DNA from 2 places in the Pseudarthrobacter raffinosi genome. Region 1 is predicted to be linked to the other one. Evidence: riboswitches for the same ligand, from Rfam matches in the RefSeq annotation. Region 1 holds a riboswitch; the other holds the start of a gene.
What was found. A riboswitch is a leader RNA that binds a small molecule or an ion and turns the genes downstream of it on or off. The one in region 1 is predicted to bind glycine.

Region 1 (9,162 bases):
AACTCGGCACCGAACAGGGCCTTGACGCGGTCGATGGCCAGCTGCTCGATGACGTCCACGTGCTCGCAGCCACCGTAGTAGCGCTTGCCCGGGTAGCCCTCGGCGTACTTGTTGGTCAGGACCGAGCCCTGCGCCTGCATCACGGCAACGGCCGTGTGGTTCTCGGAGGCGATCATTTCCAGGCCATTGCGCTGGCGGCGCAGTTCGTCGTCGATCTTGACGGCGATCTCGGGGTCCAGCACCGACAGGTCGGTGTCCAGGCTCGCGGAAACTACCTGCTCAAAAACTGCGGTGCCTGCTGCAGCGGGGCTCACAGTTCGCCACCGTTTACTTCGGCGTATTCCTGGGCGGACAGCAGCGGGCCCTCGGACTCGACGGTCACCTTGAACAGCCAGCCGGCACCGTACGGATCGGAGTTGATCAGTGCAGGATCGCCGATGGCGTCTTCGTTGATTTCCGTGACCTCGCCCGTCACCGGGGAGTACAGGTCAGAGACGGACTTGGTGGACTCGATCTCGCCGCAGGTCTCCCCCGCGGTCACTGTGGAGCCAACCTCGGGCAGGTCCACGTAGACGATGTCGCCCAGCGCCTCAGCGGCAACAGCGGACACGCCAACAACGGACGGACCAGAGCCATCAAAGGCGATCCACTCGTGCTCAGCGGAGTACTTCAGTTCAGCGGCAACCTTAGCCATGTGTGTTCCTTACGTTCGAAATCTGTGGGTGGTCGAGTTGGGCCGGGCGTTCCCCGATATCCTCTGCATGCTGCTCGTTCCTCGCTTTGACGCATGCTGCCGGATACCGCGGACCCCCCGAGGGGCCGGCGGGACGGGGTTTTCGAAAGCGTGCGTCAGAGCGACGAAGGAGCAGCACGCGTGAAAACTCCGGCCTGCCGGTTCCGGACTTGGCTTACTTTTGGCGCTTGTAGAACGGCAGGGCGACAACCTCGAAAGGCTCTGCCTTGCCGCGCAGGTCGATGTCCAGGGCGGTGCCAACCTCGGCGTGCTCGACGTCGACATAGGCCATCGCGACCAGGTAGCCGAGGGTGGGGCTGGGCTGGCCGGAGGTGACTTCGCCAACCACTGCGCCGCCCTTGAGCACCGGGTAGTGCCCGCGGCCGGCGCGACGGCCGAGACCTTTCAAGCCCACCAGCTTACGCTTTGACCCGGCTTCCTTGGCGGCTTCCAGGGCGGCGCGGCCCACGAAGTCGCCTTCCTTGCTCTTGAGCGCCACAACGCCACCCAGGCCGGCGTCGAACGGTGACCCTTCGAGGGAAAGCTCGTTGCCGTACAGCGGCATGCCCGCTTCGAGGCGGAGCGAATCGCGGGAGGCGAGGCCGCACGGGACGATGCCGAACTCGGCCCCCGCTTCGGCGACGGATGCCCACAGGGAGGCGGCGCCGTCGTTCGCTACAAAGAGCTCGAAGCCGTCCTCGCCGGTGTAACCGGTGCGGGCCAGGATGACGTTGTGGCCGGCCACGGTGAGTTCGTTGAACGCGTAGTACTTCAGGTCTGTGACGAGCGGGTGCTGGGCCTCAGCGGTCAGCTTGAGCAGGATGGCCTCTGCCTTGGGACCCTGGACCGCGATCAGCGACGTGATGGCGGAGGCGTCCTCCACCTTCACGTTGAACGCCGTGGCGCGTTCGGCCAGGGCGACGGCGACGGTGGGGGCGTTGCCCGCGTTGGGGACCACGAGGTATTTCTCGTCGCCGAAACGGTAGACGATGAGGTCATCGATGATGCCGCCGTCGGCGTTGCAGATGAGCGAGTACTTGGCCTTCCCGTCCGCGATGGCGGAGAGTTTGCCCACCAGTGCGTAGTCCAGGAACGCGCCGGCTTCCAGGCCGGAGACCCAGACTTCGCCCATGTGGGAGAGGTCGAACAGGCCGGCAGCCTTGCGCACAGCGTGGTGCTCGGCCAGCTCGGAGCTGTACTTCAGGGGCATCTGCCAGCCACCGAAATCGGTGAAGGAAGCGCCGAGTTTCTTGTGCTCTTCGTAGAGAGCGGTGTAGTTCTCAGTCATTGTGAAAGCCTTTCATACGAGACTAGTTCGCGAATTCTTCGATGGGCGGGCAGGAGCAGATCAGGTTGCGGTCCCCGGCTGCGCCGTCGATGCGGCCGACGGGCGGGAAGTACTTGTCCTGCTTGAGGTGGTGGACCGGGAAGGCGGCCTGCTCACGCGGGTACTCGCGGGCCCAGTCGGAAGATACGACGGCGGACGCGGTGTGGGGTGCGTGGCGCAGCGGGCTGTTCTCGACAGTGAAGTCGCCGTTGGCCACCTGGTCGATTTCCTTGCGGATGGTGATCATCGCGTCGATGAACCGGTCGATCTCCACAAGGTCCTCGGACTCGGTGGGCTCCACCATCAGCGTGCCCGCCACCGGGAACGCGAGGGTGGGGGCGTGGAAGCCATAATCGATCAGGCGCTTGGCCACGTCCTCCGCGGTGACGCCGGTCCTGGCCGTCAGGTCGCGCAGGTCCAGGATGCACTCGTGCGCCACCAGCCCACCCTCGCCGGTGTAGAGAACCGGGAAGTACTCATTCAGGCGGGCCGCAACATAGTTCGCCGCCAGCAGCGCCGACTTCGTGGCCTCGGTCAGGCCCTCGGCACCCATCAGCTTCACGTAGGCCCAGGAGATGGGCAGGACGCCGGCGGAGCCGTAGTTGGATGCGCTGATGGCCACGCCGTGGCCGGCTTCGTGCGCTGCCTTGTTGGCGTCACCGGGCATAAACGGTGCCAGGTGCGCCTTGGCTGCGACCGGGCCAACGCCGGGGCCGCCGCCGCCGTGCGGGATGCAGAAGGTCTTGTGCAGGTTCAGGTGCGAGACGTCGCCGCCGAACTTGCCCGGCTGTGCCAGGCCGACAAGGGCGTTGAGGTTGGCGCCGTCGACGTAGACCTGGCCGCCGGCAGCGTGCACGGCGTCGCAGATTTCGGTGACGTCGGCGTCGTAGACGCCGTGGGTGGAGGGGTAGGTGATCATGATCGCCGAGAGGACGTCCTTGTTGGCCTCGATCTTGGCATTCAGGTCAGCGTGGTCGATGCTGCCGTCAGGCGCCGTTGCCACAACGACAACCTTCATGCCGGCCAGGACAGCGGAGGCGGCGTTGGTGCCGTGGGCCGAGGCCGGGATCAGGCAGACCGTGCGCTGGTCATCGCCGCGGGATAGGTGGTAGCCGCGGATGGCCAGCAGGCCGGCGAGCTCGCCCTGGGACCCGGCATTCGGCTGCAGGGACACCTGGTCGTACCCGGTGATTTCCGCGAGGTCAGCTTCCAGCCCGCCGATGAGTTCGCGCCAGCCCACGGTCTGGGAATCCGGGGCGAACGGGTGGATCGAGGCGAACTCCGGCCAGGAAATGGCCTCCATCTCTGCCGTGGCGTTCAGCTTCATCGTGCAGGAACCCAGCGGGATCATGGTGCGGTCCAGGGCCAGGTCGCGGTCACTCAGCCGGCGGATGTAGCGCAGCAGCTGGGTCTCGGAACGGTGCGTGTTAAACACGGGGTGCTGCAGGTACTCGGAAGTGCGGAGCACCGATTCGGGCAGTTCAAAGCCCTTCGCGTCCACAACCGGACCGGCACCGAAGGCGACGGCGATCGCGGAGAGGACATCCGTCGTCGTAGTTTCATCAGCGGAGACGCCGATGGTGTCCTCGTCGATGTGGCGCAGGTTGATGCCACGTGCTTCGGCGGCGGCGATGACCTTGCCGGCCTTGCCCGGGACGCGGACCGTGACTGTGTCGAAAAAGGTCTCGGTGACCAGTTCGCGGCCGGCGACCTTCAGCGTGGTCGCCAGGGTGCGGGCGTTGTGGTGGACCTGCTCGGCGATTGCCTTGAGACCGTCGGGGCCGTGGTAGACGGCGTAGAACGAGGAAACGATGGCCAGCAGTGCCTGCGCGGTGCAGATGTTGGACGTGGCCTTCTCACGGCGGATGTGCTGCTCCCGGGTCTGCAGCGCCAGACGGTAGGCGGGGGTCCCGGCGTCGTCCTTGGAGACTCCGACGAGGCGGCCCGGCATGGACCGCTCCAGGCCCTTCGCCACCGCCATGTAGGCCGCGTGCGGTCCGCCGAAGAACAACGGCACACCAAAACGCTGGGTCGAGCCGACGGCGATGTCCGCGCCCTGCTCCCCCGGAGGCGTGATCAGCGTCAGCGCCAACAGGTCGGCAGCGACCGTGACGAGGGCGCCGCGCTCCTTGGCTGCAGCGATCACGTCGGCGTGGTTGAAGACCCGGCCCGAGACGCCCGGCTGCTGCAGCACAATCCCGTTGATAACGCCGTCGGGCAGGCCCTTGGACAGGTCAGCGACCTCCACCTCAAAGCCCAGGGCTTCGGCGCGGCCCTTCACGATCGCGATGGTCTGCGGCAGGCAATCGGCATCCAGGACCGTCTTGCCGTCCCGGGCCTCCTTGTTCTTGTTCGCCCGGCGCATCATCAGGACGGCCTCGGCCACGGCGGTGGCTTCATCCAGCAGCGACGCGTTGGCGATGGGCAGGCCAACGAGGTCCTGGACCATGGTCTGGAAGTTCAGCAGCGCCTCCAGGCGGCCCTGCGAAATCTCCGGCTGGTACGGCGTGTACGCGGTGTACCAGGCCGGGGCCTCCAGGATGTTCCGCCGGATCACCGCAGGCGTGACCGTGTCGTAGTAACCCTGGCCGATCATCTGGACAGCCGTCTTGTTCTTCGCCGCGAGCTTCCGCAGCTCCGCAAGGACCTCAACCTCACTGAGGGCGTCCTTAAGGGCCAGCGGCTTGGCCTGGCGGATGGAGTCGGGGACGGCAACGTCCACGAGGCCGTCAACGCTGTCATAGCCAACGGCCTTGAGCATGGCGTCAATATCGGCCTGGCGGCGCGCACCAATATGACGATCGGCAAAGGTGGAAGGGGACGACTGGATGGTCATGAAGGAACTCCATAATTCAGGTGGCGCGCTGGGTACGCCACATTGATTCGGGTTCCTCCCCGCTCTGTATTGGACCTGAGAGTTTCCGCGCCACCTGCTTTTACAGGGTGACGCTTGCACCGTCGGTGAGCCCGTTGCCGGACTACTTTCCAGAGTTGCCTAACCGCGGCGGTACGTGGGCCTGAGAGATTCCCGGAGAGGATTTGCTCCTACGGCGCCTGCTGAACGTACCGGCAGGACTCTCCCGCCGCAGATCAAAAGCATGTGCCACTTCGTCAGTGACACGTCTCACAGGTTAGCCCGATTTCGGGCGGCGTGCAAGATTTCCGCCGGCGACGGCGTCACATCACCATCGGTTGCTCCGTAAAGGCCCTTTTGGGAGCCCTTAAGGGCCCCTACGGAGCAATCGATGGGAAATCGGGTCATCCCGGCACTCCGCACAATGAGGCGCGCGACGAGGTCTGGGAGGAGCTGCTCACCATCATGGAGGACAAGCACGACGGCGGCGACCTCCCCGAAGGCGTGCTGCGCAGGGCGCTGGCGCGGAACGCGGAATTGGTCGAAGCGTTCAGCAGGGCATGGCCGCCGCTCAACTACAGCGCGCTTGTGGGGGACCTCTGGCGGGTGCCCGCCTACCTGCGCCTGTGCGCCCCCTGGCTCAGTCCCGACGAGGTGCAGAAGCTGCAGCGCCAGGACCCGCACGCCTGGACCACGTCCGACCTGCCGCTCCTGGACGCGGCCCGGCAACGGCTCGGCGACCCCGAGGCGTCACGCCGCAAGCGCCGGCAGGACGCCGCCCTGGCCGCTGAGTGTGAGCTGATGGACCGGGTGGTTGATGCTCCGCTGCCCGTCCCGGAGCTTCACCGTCGTGGGGGACCGCGCCCAGGCCAGGCACGGGTTTGCCGAGTCGTGGCTGGAACGGCTCGAACGGGTCGGATTGACGAACGTGAACCTGGCGAGCCTCAGCATCAACTACCGGACGCCGGAAGAGGTCATGGCAGAAGCCGAGCCGGTCATCCGGGCCGTCGTCCCGGACGCCAACGTGCCCACCTCGATCCGGAGCAGCGGCCTTCCCGTCGTCCACGGATCCACACTGCAGCTGGGCTCGATCCTCGACACCTGGCTCGCCGAGCACGACGACGGGACCGCCTGCGTCATCAGCACCACTGACGCGGGACACGGCCCGTTCCTGGCGACGTCCCGCGCCAGGTGGCTGTCCCCGGAACTGGTGAAGGGGCTCGAGTTCGACCTGGTGGTCCTCGTGGACCCGGAGGGCTTCGGTCCGGGCATCGAAGGAGCGGTAGACCGCTATGTCGCGATGACCCGGGCGACCCGGCAGCTCGTCATCCTCACAAGCCCCTGATGTCGGCCCAGCAGGCGATTAGCCCGGACTGCTAGGCTGGTCGAAGTTTCACCACTTTCACCACTTTCACCTAGTTTCACCCGGAGGCGTCTGTGCAGAATCCTTTCAAACCCACTGCCGGAGCCACCCCTCCGGACCTAATCGGCAGAGCCGGGCTGCTGGACGAATTCGAATACGGCTTGCAACAGGGATCGGGTGCTCCGGGGCTGCTCACGATCATTACGGGATCCCGGGGCATTGGCAAGACCGTAATGCTCGGTGCCGCGGAGGCGATCGCCAGAGATCACGGATGGGCCGTGATCTCCCGAACGGCCAATCCGGGATTCCTGGCAAAGATCGGCGACGACATGCTCCGACTTGCAGACGAGTTCGGGGACGGTCCGCCGACGCGGAAGATCACGGCTTTCTCCGCCGCAGGGTTCGGGTTGACCACGCAACTCCCGCAGGAACGCTTTCCGGATTGGCGGCGGACCGGCGAGGAACTCCTGCGACTGCTGGACGCAAAGGGAACGGGCTTAGTCATCACTATTGACGAGATCCATGCCGTCGACCGGACAGAAATCTCGCAGTTGGCTGCCGACGTCCAACACTTCATTCGCGACGGCCTGCCGATCGGCCTGATCTTCGCCGGCCTCCCCTCGGCCGTGTCTGATCTTCTTAACGAAGGCGTAGCCACCTTCCTGCGGCGGGCCGACAGGATCAACCTGCACGAAGCGGCCGTCGCCGAAGTCACCGCCTCTTACCAGGAACTTTTCAGCGAAGGAGGCATCGGCGTCTCCCCGGAGCTGATCAGCGAGGCGGCGGCGGCCACAGAGGGCTACCCGTTCCTTATTCAGCTCGTCGGCTATTACCTCTGGATGGAGGCTGGTAAGTCGGGCTGGACGTTGGATCAGCGCGGCGTCCGCGCCGCCATCGCGGCCGCGCTGCGACGGAACACCCTGGTTGTTGTCGAGTCCGCACTTTCGGACATCTCTGACAAGGACCGCGAGTTCCTCGATGCGATGGCCCAGCAGGATGGCCCTTCGTCAGCTGCCCAGATCGGGAACATCATCAAGTCCAAACCCAATCTGGTCTCCAAGTACCGGAACAGGCTCATCGCAGCCGGGCTGATCGAGTCTGCCGGCTACGGGAAGGTCGACTTTGCCATCCCCGGACTGCGCCAACACCTTCGAGGGTAGAGCCGTCCACGGCCTATCACGTGATGAATCCTCCTGATCTCGATGCCGTAGAGACGGCTGCGCCATGTCGGCGCAGCCGCCCGCCCGGGTGGGTGGTGATCAGCGGGTGTGGTGCGATGCCTGGAGCTCAAACACCGGTGTGGGCAGCCCCTCCAGCCGGGCCTTGAGCTGCAGGGCCAGGTAGTTGGAATAGTGCCGGCTCTGGTGCAGGTTGCCGCCATGGATCCAGAGGTTCTCCACGTTGGTGGGCTTCCACATGTTCCGCAGCTCGCCCTCCCAGGGGCCAGGGTCCTTGGGCGTTTCGGAGCCGAAACCCCAGCACTTGCCCACCCTGTCAGCCACCTCGGGTGAGACAAGGTCAGCGAGCCAGCCGTTCATCGAACCGTAGCCGGTGGCGTAGATGATCACGTCGGCTTCCAGCTCGGTGCCGTTGTCCATGACCACGGCGTTGCCGGTGATCTTGCTGACCTGGCCGTTGGCGAGTTTCACGCGGCCGTCGATGATCAGCTGGGAGGCGCCGACGTCGATGTAGTAGCCGGAGCCACGCCGCAGGTACTTCAGGAACAGCCCCGAACCGTCCACTCCGAAGTCCAGCTCGAAACCCGCAGCCTCGAGCTGGGTGTAGAAACCGGCGTCCCGCTTTGCCATCTCCTGATAGACCGGGATCTGGGCCTCCGGGAGGATCCGGTACGGCAGCGAGGCGAACAGGAGGTCGGCCTTCTCCGTGGTGACGCCGTTGGCCAGCGCCTTCTCCGAGTAGAGGTCGCCGAGGGCCAGGTCCATGAGGGACTCACTGCGGGCAATGTGGGTGGACGAGCGCTGGATCATGGTGACGTCGGCGCCGTGCTCCCAGAGGTCGGCGCAGATGTCGTGGGCCGAGTTGTTTGACCCGATCACCACGGCCTTCTTGCCCGTCCAGTCGCCGCCACCGGGGTGCTTGGAGGAGTGGTACTGCTCCCCCAGGAAGCACTCGGCGCCGTCGAACGCTGGCACGTTGGGGTAACCGGAGACGCCCAAGGCGAAGACGAGCTGTTTGGGACGCAAGGTGACCGGTGCGCCGTCGCGGATGACCTGGACGACCCATTCTTGGGCGTCCTCGTCGTAGCGGGCGTTGGTGCATTCGGTGCTGGACCAGTAGTTCAGCTCCATGATGCGGGTGTAATGCTCCAGCCAGTCGCCGATCTTGTCCTTGGCCGCGAACACAGGCCAGTCTTCCGGGAACTTCAGGTACGGCAGGTGGTCGTACCAGACGGGGTCGTGCAGGTGCAGGGACTTGTAGCGGTTGCGCCAGGAGTCGCCGGGCTTTTCGTTCTTCTCAATGATGAGGGTGGGCACGCCGAGCCGGCGCAGCCGGGCGCCGAGGCCGATCCCGCCCTGCCCGCCGCCGATGATCACGGTGTAGGGCTGGTCCTCGTAGCCGAGCCTGGCTTCCTGCTCCTCCTTCAGTTCCAGCCAGGACTTGCGGCCCTTGCTGATGTGGTGGGCCACGCCCTTCTCACGATTGGCGCCCTTCTTTTCCTCGAAGCCCTTCAGCTCCTGCATGGTGGTAAGCAGGGTCCAGCACTTGCCGTTGCGCAGGCGCAGATGAGCGTAGCCGCGGGCCTGCGAGGTCTCGAAGTTGACCCAGGCCTCTGTACCGGCAGCGTCCCCGGTGGCGTCCTCGGCCAGGGTCCAGTTGGACGGCTGAATGTCCTCCAAGGTGGCGTCCAGCATGCTCCTGATCTG
Region 2 (9,162 bases), on a different contig from region 1:
GTTCTTTTCAGCCTTCCGGATGGCCTTCCGTGTCCGGTAGCTGGTGCCCATGATGAGCTCCTCGGCGTCCGTGATGCCGTCGAGCTGCTTGATGAACATCCAGTTCACGTTGGTGAAGTTCATGTCCGAGCCTTGGTGTTCAAGACCCAGGCCCGCCAGTTCCGCCACGAGCGGCCTGTTGTCCACGATCTCGGGGTGTTCGGCGCCGTCGGCATCGCGGGCGATGTACGTCAGGTTCGGGGAAATCCGGAGTTCGGCAGCCTTGCGTTCCGCGGCGCGTTCCTTAAGGAGTCCGACGACGTCACGCACCAGTGCGGAGTCTGTGTAGTCCAGGAGGGGGCCCTTGGCGCACTCGCACACCTTGTAGCCCCAGCGGTTGGTGGTGAAGTTCAGTTTCCCGGCAGCGACCAGGTCGCCGTCGCGCCTTACACCGAACAGTTCCACTGACTGACCGCGGGCACGCTGGAAACGGGTGAAGTCAGCGGACTGGATGAAGTTGTTTTGCGGATGCTTGAGGGAGAAGGACTCAAACTCGGCATCGCTGAGGACGCTGAGCTCGAGTCCGGCTCCGGCCTTGGTTGGATTCACGGAAATAACCTCATCTATGGCTGGGCTGCCGACTGGGGCAGGCGCTGGCCTTCGTGGTGTGGATGGTGAGAGTGGCTGGTGGGCGGTCAGTAGAACTGCTGGCCGGTGCGTGCGGTTTCAAGCCGGCGGAAGACCCGTTCCGCGCCCTTGACCCACAGGGTGTGCCTGACGGGCGACAGCACGTAGTCGTAGCAGCCGACGAAGTCCGTCACCATCTTAGTGAAGCTCGTTTTGAACATGCCCATGCCGTACAGGTGGTGGGTCTTGTCCTTGATCAGGCCGGAGGGCGGCGTGCCGCAGAAGTCGTACTCGGTGCAGCCGAGTTCCTGCATTCTCCGGATGGCCTGCCACTGGACCAGGTGCGAATCGCCGTACTGCTTCCTGTTCTGCGTGGAGCCGCCGTCCTTGTAGGTTGCCTTGGATCCGTAGTTGATCACAAAGGCGCCCACACTGGGTTTGCCGTCTTCGTAAACGAAGAAGAAGCTGCCCTGGCCGCGCGTGCAGAATTCGTCCCAGAACTGAGTGTAGTACTCGAGGCTGCGCAACGGCATGGAACCCTTGGCGTTGACGGTGTCCGCCATTAGGTCATACAGCGCCCGGTACGTTTCCGGGCCTGGCTCCTGCTGCACCACGGCGCAGCCTTCGCGCTCTGCCCGGCGGATCGCGTTGCGGGCGCGGGAGGAGATGGACCGGAACACCTCGTTCTCCGGTGCCGCGATGTCCAGGAGCGCCGTGGAGTCATTGGACTGGATGTTAGGGGCCTTCACCAGGCCGGCGGCGGCGAGCTGTGCCCGGGCTTCCGGGGTGCTCACGATGTCCGGTTCAATCTTGATGGTGAAGACATTGAGCTTCCGGCTCCGGGCGAATACAGCGCACGCGTCCAAGACCGGCTTCAGGTCCTCGACGGCACCCAGGTCAGGACCTTTGATCAGGTACCACAGGCGGCCCAGCACCGGGAATTTCTTCTCCAGCACCAGGTTGTAGCTGGCAGTCCCGGCAGACTCCAGGACCAGGAAACGGGCGGTCCAGCCGCTGCCGTTCTTCACGGACGCGTAGGCAGCGGACTGCAACATGTTGCCGCCGTTCGGGTTGGCCGTGACGTGCTTGTCCCAGTTCTCAATTTCCTCCGCTGTGGCAAAGCGGGCGGTGAATTCTCGCAAGGGGGCCGTGTCCAATCTCAGGGGTTGCGTAGCCACAAGTCTAAAGCCTCCGGTTGGGGCGGCAGGTCCCCGGCATCCTCTGCCTGCTCTGGGCCCACGCCGGCAGGGTTCCCTGGCCGAGCTTGCGAGGTTAGGGAGCCGGTGGGGCGCAGCACGCGTGAAAACTCCGGTCTGCCGGGCCCGGACTCTAGTCTTCGAACTCGGAGAGCGGCGGGCAGGAGCAGATCAGGTTGCGGTCCCCGGCTGCGCCGTCGATGCGGCCGACGGGCGGGAAGTACTTGTCCTGCTTGAGGTGGTGGACGGGGAAGGCGGCCTGCTCACGCGGGTACTGACGGGTCCAGTCGGAAGATACGACGGCGGACGCGGTGTGGGGTGCGTGGCGCAGCGGGCTGTTCTCGACAGTGAAGTCGCCGTTGGCCACCTGGTCGATTTCCTTGCGGATGGTGATCATCGCGTCGATGAACCGGTCGATCTCCACCAGGTCCTCGGACTCGGTGGGCTCCACCATCAGCGTGCCCGCCACCGGGAACGCGAGGGTGGGGGCGTGGAAACCGTAGTCGATGAGGCGCTTGGCCACGTCCTCCGCGGTGACGCCGGTCTTCGCCGTCAGCCCGCGGAGGTCCAGGATGCACTCGTGCGCCACCAGCCCACCCTCGCCGGTGTAGAGAACCGGGAAGTACTCATTCAGGCGGGCCGCCACGTAGTTCGCCGCCAGCAGCGCCGACTTCGTGGCCTCGGTCAGGCCCTCGCCACCCATCAGCTTCACATACGCCCAGGAGATGGGCAGGACACCGGCAGAACCGAACCGTGAGGCAGAGATCGGGACGTCATTGCCTTCGGTCCACGTGGCTGCGTTACCCGGCATAAACGGCGCCAGGTGGGCCTTCGCCGCGACCGGGCCAACGCCGGGTCCGCCGCCGCCATGCGGGATGCAGAAAGTCTTGTGCAGGTTCAGGTGCGAGACGTCGCCGCCGAACTTGCCCGGCTGCGCCAGGCCAACGAGCGCGTTCAGGTTGGCGCCGTCCACATAAACCTGGCCGCCTGCAGCGTGCACCGAATCGCACACCTCACGGACATCGGCGTCGTAGACACCGTGCGTGGACGGGTAGGTGATCATGATCGCCGAAAGGGCGTCCTTGTTCGCCTCGATCTTGGCATTCAGGTCAGCGTGGTCGATGCTGCCGTCCGCGGCGGTGGCAACCACAACGACCCTCATGCCCGCCAGGACAGCGGAGGCGGCGTTAGTGCCGTGCGCCGAAGCCGGAATCAGGCAGACCGTGCGCTGGTCATCGCCGCGGGACAGGTGGTAGCCGCGGATGGCCAGCAGGCCGGCGAGCTCGCCCTGGGACCCGGCATTCGGCTGCAGGGACACCTGGTCGTAGCCCGTGATCTCGGTCAGCTGGTCTTCGAGATCGGTGATGAGTTCGCGCCAGCCCACGGTCTGGGAATCCGGGGCGAACGGGTGGATCGAGGCGAACTCCGGCCAGGAAATGGCTTCCATCTCTGCCGTGGCGTTCAGCTTCATGGTGCAGGAACCCAGCGGAATCATGGTGCGGTCCAGCGCCAGGTCCCGGTCGCTCAGCCTGCGGATGTAGCGCAGCAGCTGGGTCTCGGAACGGTGCGTGTTGAACACCGGGTGCTGCAGGTAACCGGAGGAACGTTCGACGGCGGCATCCAGCGCGAACTCCGTGTCAGTGCCGGCGGTTGCGTCCACCGCGGCGGCACCAAAGACGTCCAGCACGCCGGCGACGATGGCCGGGGTTGTGGTTTCATCGGCGGAAACGCCGATGGTGTCGCCGTCGATGTGGCGCAGGTTGATGCCCTGGGCTTCCGCTGCGGCAACAATGGCCGCAGCCTTGCCGGGCACGGAAACCGTGACGGTATCGAAGAAGCTTGTGTGCAGAACGTCCAGGCCGGCCGCCTTGAGCGATGCGGCGATGGTTGCAGCGTGGCTGTGGGTGGTCTCGGCGATTGCCTTGAGGCCGTCGGGGCCGTGGTACACGGCGTAGAACGAGGAAACGATGGCCAGCAGTGCCTGCGCGGTGCAGATGTTGGACGTGGCCTTCTCACGGCGGATGTGCTGCTCACGGGTCTGCAGCGCCAGGCGGTACGCGGGGGTCCCGGCGTCGTCCTTGGAGACACCGACGAGGCGGCCCGGCATGGACCGCTCCAGGCCCTTCGCCACCGCCATGTAGGCGGCGTGCGGGCCGCCGAAGAACAACGGCACACCAAAACGCTGGGTCGAGCCGACGGCGATGTCCGCGCCCTGCTCCCCCGGAGGCGTGATCAGCGTCAGCGCCAAAAGGTCGGCAGCGACCGTGACGAGCGCGCCGCGCTCCTTGGCAGCCTCGATCACGTCGGCGTGGTTGAAGACCCGGCCCGAGACGCCCGGCTGCTGCAGCACAATCCCGTTGATAACGCCGTCGGGCAGGCCCTTGGACAGGTCAGCGACCTCCACCTCAAAGCCCAGGGCTTCGGCGCGGCCCTTCACAATCGCGATGGTCTGCGGCAGGCAATCGGCATCCAGGACCGTCTTGCCGTCCCGGGCCTCCTTGTTCTTGTTCGCCCGGCGCATCATCAGCACAGCCTCGGCCACCGCGGTGGCTTCATCCAGCAGCGACGCGTTCGCGATCGGCAGGCCCACCAGGTCCTGGACCATGGTCTGGAAGTTCAGCAGCGCCTCCAGGCGGCCCTGCGAAATCTCCGGCTGGTACGGCGTGTACGCGGTGTACCAGGCCGGGGCCTCGAGGATGTTCCGGCGGATGACCGCGGGCGTCACGGTGTCGTAGTAACCCTGGCCGATCATCTGGACAGCCGTCTTGTTCTTCGCCGCGAGCTTCCGCAGCTCCGCAAGGACCTCAACCTCGCTGAGGGCGTCCTTAAGGCGGAGTGCCACATCCTGCCGGATGCCGTTGGGAACGGCCGTATCCACCAGCGCGTCCACAGTGCCGTAGCCGACGGCCTTGAGCATGGAGTCGATATCGGCCTGGCGGCGGGCGCCAATATGCCGGTCAACGAAAGTGGCCGAGGCCGAATTAACACTCACAAGGAACTCCATTACTAAGGCGGCGCAGGGTGCGCCACATCGACTCGGGTTCCTCCCCACTCTGTCTGGGACCTGAGAGTTTCCGCGCAGCCTGCTTCCGCTAGGCTGCGCTTGCACCGTCGGTGGGCACAGCGGTCCTGACATTCCGGAGTGATCCGGGACGCTTCAGGCGGACGGCCTGCCACTTTCCAGAGTTGCCTGGCCGCGGCGGTACGTGGGCCTGAGAGATTCCTGGGGAGGATTTGCTCCTACGGCGCCTGTTGTACCTACTAACAGAACTCTCCCGCCGCAGATCAAAGGCATATTCAGATTTTGTGGCGGCCGCAGATGGTCGCCACGCGGTCCAATTCTCCTACGCCCCGGGCCACCGGGCAAATGAGGTCGGCGGATTCTGCTCAATCATTCCGGTGTGGAGCTCCAGCGCGCCCGGATGGACGCGGGCTGCACCAGAAGGCTGGCCGAATGATTGAGCAGAATCAGCCGCGAAGCCGCTCCACGGCAGCGAGGAGCTCCTCAATGTCTCCATGCCTGCCCCGGCTGTCCCCGGTGGTACCGCTTTCCCACATGGCGTTGAAATACAGCCCGTCCCCCATGTACAGCACGGCTTTCGCCACGGCCGTGCCGACGTCGGCCGCGATCAGGTCCAACCATTGCTGCTGGATGGCGGCAAAGCGGCGGCGGGCCTCTTCATGGGCCACTTCAGCCAGCCGGGTGGCGGCCACGAAGGAGCGGTCCATAGGCGAGTCGGACCAGAGCGAGGAACGGATGAAGTAGGCCGCCGCACCTTCGGCTGCTGCGGCCATCAGCGCGAGGTCCTCGACGGCCAGTCGGTCCAGCCGCTCCAGCACCGCAGCGATCAGCGCTTCCTTGTTGGGGAAGTGGTAGAGCAACCCGCCCTTGGATACGCCGGCCCGCCTGGCCACCGCGTCCAAAGTGGCAGCCCGCTCCCCCACATCGATCAGGAGTTCTTCAAAAGCGTCGAGGACTGCATCGCGTGCGACGGGATTTCTGGCCATGGCTTCAATCATGCACGCTCCGGGCCCCGTTTCTTAACTATACCGTCTGGACGGTATAGTTATTGATATGACGTTGTCCACACAGTCCAACCAGAACACCCGAAGCACATCCACCATGGCAGCCGACCTCAGGCCGTCAGGGCCCGTCAAGGCGCCCTGGCGCGACTGGCTCGCGCTGGCCCTGCTGATGTTTCCGGTGCTCCTGGTTGCGGTGGACAACACTGCGTTGACGTTTGCACTTCCGGCCATCGCGAGCAGCCTGGAAACCACCGGAGTCCAGCTGCTGTGGATTGTGGACGCCTATCCCCTGGTGCTTGCCGGCTTGCTGGTTGCCATGGGCAGCCTGGGTGACCGGATCGGGCGCCGACGGCTGCTGCTGACCGGCAGCGTTGGCTTCGCCGCGGTCTCAGCAGCAACAGCCTTTGCCCCCAGCGCAGAGTGGCTGATAGCGGGCCGGGCAATGCTGGGGTTCTTCGGCGCCATGCTGATGCCCTCCACCCTGTCGCTGATCCGCAACATTTTTCCGGACCCAAACCGGCGTCGGCTGGCCGTGGCCATTTGGGCTGCCGGCTTCTCCGGCGGCGCCGCCCTGGGTCCCATCTTCGGCGGGTGGCTGGTGGAGCAGTTCTGGTGGGGCGCGATCCTGCTGGTCGCCGTGCCCATCATGCTGCCCCTGCTGGCGTTCGGCCCTGCCTTCATCCCGGAATCAAAAGATCCGCGCCCCGGGCGGGTGGACGTGCCCAGCATCGTCCTGTCCCTGCTGGTAATGGTGCCCGTTGTGTATGGCATCAAGGAGCTGGCGACCGATGGTTTCGGGGCCGCTCCTGTGGGTCTTGTTGCCTTTGGCCTGGCCATGGGCGTCGTCTTTGTACGCCGCCAGCAGCGGCTGGCCAGCCCCCTGCTGGACATATCACTGTTCGGCAACCGGGTCTTCAGCACTGCCATCACGGCAAACGTGCTGGCCCTGTTCTCCTTCAACGGCTTCATCCTGTTCCTCGCCCAGCACCTGCAGCTCCTGGACGGAATGACGCCGTCGGCCGCCGGAATTGCCATGATCCCGGCCCTGGTGGCAACAGTGCTGGCTGGGCTGGCAGTGGTGCCGCTGGTCCGGAAGGTGCGTCCGGGCTTTGTGGTGGCGGGTGGCCTGGCCCTGAGCGCCACCGGGTACGGAATCGTGGTCTTCGGTGACCACGGCTCCGGCCCGGCCCTCCTGCTGGCCGCGCTGCTGATCCTTGCCCTGGGCGTGGGCACAGCGGAAACCATTTCCAATGACCTCATCCTGGGCTCCGTTCCAGCGGAGAAGTCAGGAGCGGCGGCCGCCATCTCCGAAACGGGCTATGAGGTGGGGTCCCTGCTGGGGACGGCGATGCTGGGCTCCATCCTGACCGCTTCCTACCAGCACAATCTCCGACTTCCGGCCGGGGTGGAGGAAATGGCGTCGGGCACTGCAGTACACCTCGCGGGTGAAACTCTGGCGGGCGCCGTGGAACTGGCCGCCGGCCTGCCTGCTCCACTGGCGGAAGCGCTCCGCGGCGCAGCACGCCTGGCGTTTGATTCGGGCGTCCACACCACTGCGGCAATTGCGCTGGTACTGATGGCGAGCGCGTCAGTCCTTGCCGCCGTCGTACTCCGGAAAGTTCCGACGGCAGACTAGGGGCCCGTCTCCGGCAAGCCGGCGAGCGCACAATAAACGCCCGGCGCAGGAAGTCCTTCCTGCGCCGGGCGCCTGTGGCCTCACTATGGGCCGGCGACTACTTGGCGTCAGGGGCGGTGACGCTGGCGGAGGCCTTCATGGTCTCGGCGTTCACCATCCACGCGTACTGTTCCAGCTTGGCGATGAATTCATGGAGCAGGTCCGCGGTGGTGGGATCCTCTTCGTCCACTTCGTCATGGACCTTGCGCATGGTGCCCACGGCAGCCTCAAGCGCGGCAACGATCCGCTCGATGGCGTCCTTCGTGTTGATGAGGCCTTCGGGGAACTGCGCGAGGCTGGTGGACTTGGCCACGGTGGCACTGCGGCCGTCCGGCAGGGCATGAAGGGCGCGCATCCGCTCGGCCATGTCATCCGCGAACTGCCGGGCGGCATCCACGATTTCGTCCAGCTGCAGGTGAAGGTCCCGGAAGTTGTTCCCCACAATGTTCCAGTGGGCCTGCTTGCCCTGGATGTGCAGCTCAATCAGGTCCGCAAGTACGGCCTGCAGGTTATTGGTCAGCGTCGGTGAAGCTTTCATGAATCCTCCTCGATTGGTCCAGTAGTCCCGACGCTATCAGCCGTGGGATCGATCGCGGCAGGCCGGAAGCAAATTTCTCAGTGAGCTTACTAATCTCACGGAGCGAGATAAAAGAACGGAATTCATTTAAACCATTGCGCGAAAGCCGTCCACCCTCCATACTAAATGAACGTCATTCATTTAGTGACGGTCGTCTCACTGGAAGTAAGCACATGATTGAAATTTCCTGCCTCGACTCACCCACGTCCCTGGCCCGGACAACGCCGTCCGTCCGCCCTGCCCTTCGGGTGGGCGTTGTGCAGCACCGCTGGCATGCAGACGCTGCCGTCCTGCAGGCGGAACTCGATGAAGGAATCGGCCGCGCAGCCAGGCTCGGTGCCACGGTGGTATTCCTCCCCGAACTCACCCTCTCCCGTTACCCCGCGGACACGCGCCCGGAGAATGACACCACGCGCCCTGGAGCGGTGCGGCCCCGGCCGTCGGACATCGCTGAGGACCTGCTCACCGGACCCACCTTCCGGTTTGCTGCCGAGTCGGCCCGCCGCCACGGCGTGGCTGTCCATGCCTCGCTGTACCAGCAGGCACCGAACCCGGACGGCAGCGACGACGGCCTGGGGCTGAACACCGCCGTCCTGGTGTCGTCCGAGGGCGAACTGCTCGCCCGCACGCACAAGCTCCACATCCCGGTCACCGCCGGCTACTACGAAGACAAGTTCTTCCGCCAGGGGCCGGCGGCCGCGGATGCCTACGAGGTCCACGCGCCGGCACAACTGGGCGGCGCCCGGCTGGGCATGCCCACCTGCTGGGACGAATGGTTCCCGGAGGTGGCCCGGCTCTACTCCCTCGGTGGCGCAGAGATCCTGGTCTACCCCACCGCCATCGGCTCAGAGCCGGACCACCCGGAATTCGACACCCAGCCGCTGTGGCAGCAGGTCATTGTGGGCAACGGCATCGCCAACGGGCTCTTTATGATCGCCCCCAACCGCTGGGGCAGTGAAGGAACGCTGAACTTCTACGGCTCCTCCTTCATCTCCGACCCCTACGGCCGCGTCCTCGTGCAGGCCCCGCGTGACGCCTCCGCAGTGCTGGTGGCAGACCTCGACCTGGACCAGCGGCGGGAC

Region 2: linked by a shared signal. The riboswitch ahead of gcvP (aminomethyl-transferring glycine dehydrogenase) and the one ahead of gcvP (aminomethyl-transferring glycine dehydrogenase) in region 1 are both predicted to bind glycine.

What each region holds. Positions count from the first base shown of each region.
Region 1 is NZ_JAMXBG010000017.1:34,274-43,435, reverse strand. It holds gene glyA (serine hydroxymethyltransferase) at 1-314, opposite strand, end outside; gene gcvH (glycine cleavage system protein GcvH) at 311-694, opposite strand; gene gcvT (glycine cleavage system aminomethyltransferase GcvT) at 909-2,021, opposite strand; gene gcvP (aminomethyl-transferring glycine dehydrogenase) at 2,044-4,896, opposite strand; glycine riboswitch at 5,056-5,153, opposite strand; partial or broken gene NG697_RS15730 (helicase domain-containing protein) at 5,314-6,259, shown strand; gene NG697_RS15725 (DUF8462 domain-containing protein) at 6,352-7,437, shown strand; gene NG697_RS15720 (NAD(P)/FAD-dependent oxidoreductase) at 7,537-9,162, opposite strand, start outside.
Region 2 is NZ_JAMXBG010000020.1:15,430-24,591, reverse strand. It holds gene NG697_RS17215 (peptidoglycan bridge formation glycyltransferase FemA/FemB family protein) at 1-588, opposite strand, end outside; gene NG697_RS17210 (lipid II:glycine glycyltransferase FemX) at 675-1,748, opposite strand; gene gcvP (aminomethyl-transferring glycine dehydrogenase) at 1,936-4,806, opposite strand; glycine riboswitch at 4,846-4,991, opposite strand; glycine riboswitch at 4,993-5,090, opposite strand; gene NG697_RS17200 (TetR/AcrR family transcriptional regulator) at 5,271-5,810, opposite strand; gene NG697_RS17195 (MFS transporter) at 5,926-7,464, shown strand; gene NG697_RS17190 (Dps family protein) at 7,562-8,041, opposite strand; gene NG697_RS17185 (nitrilase-related carbon-nitrogen hydrolase) at 8,254-9,162, shown strand, end outside.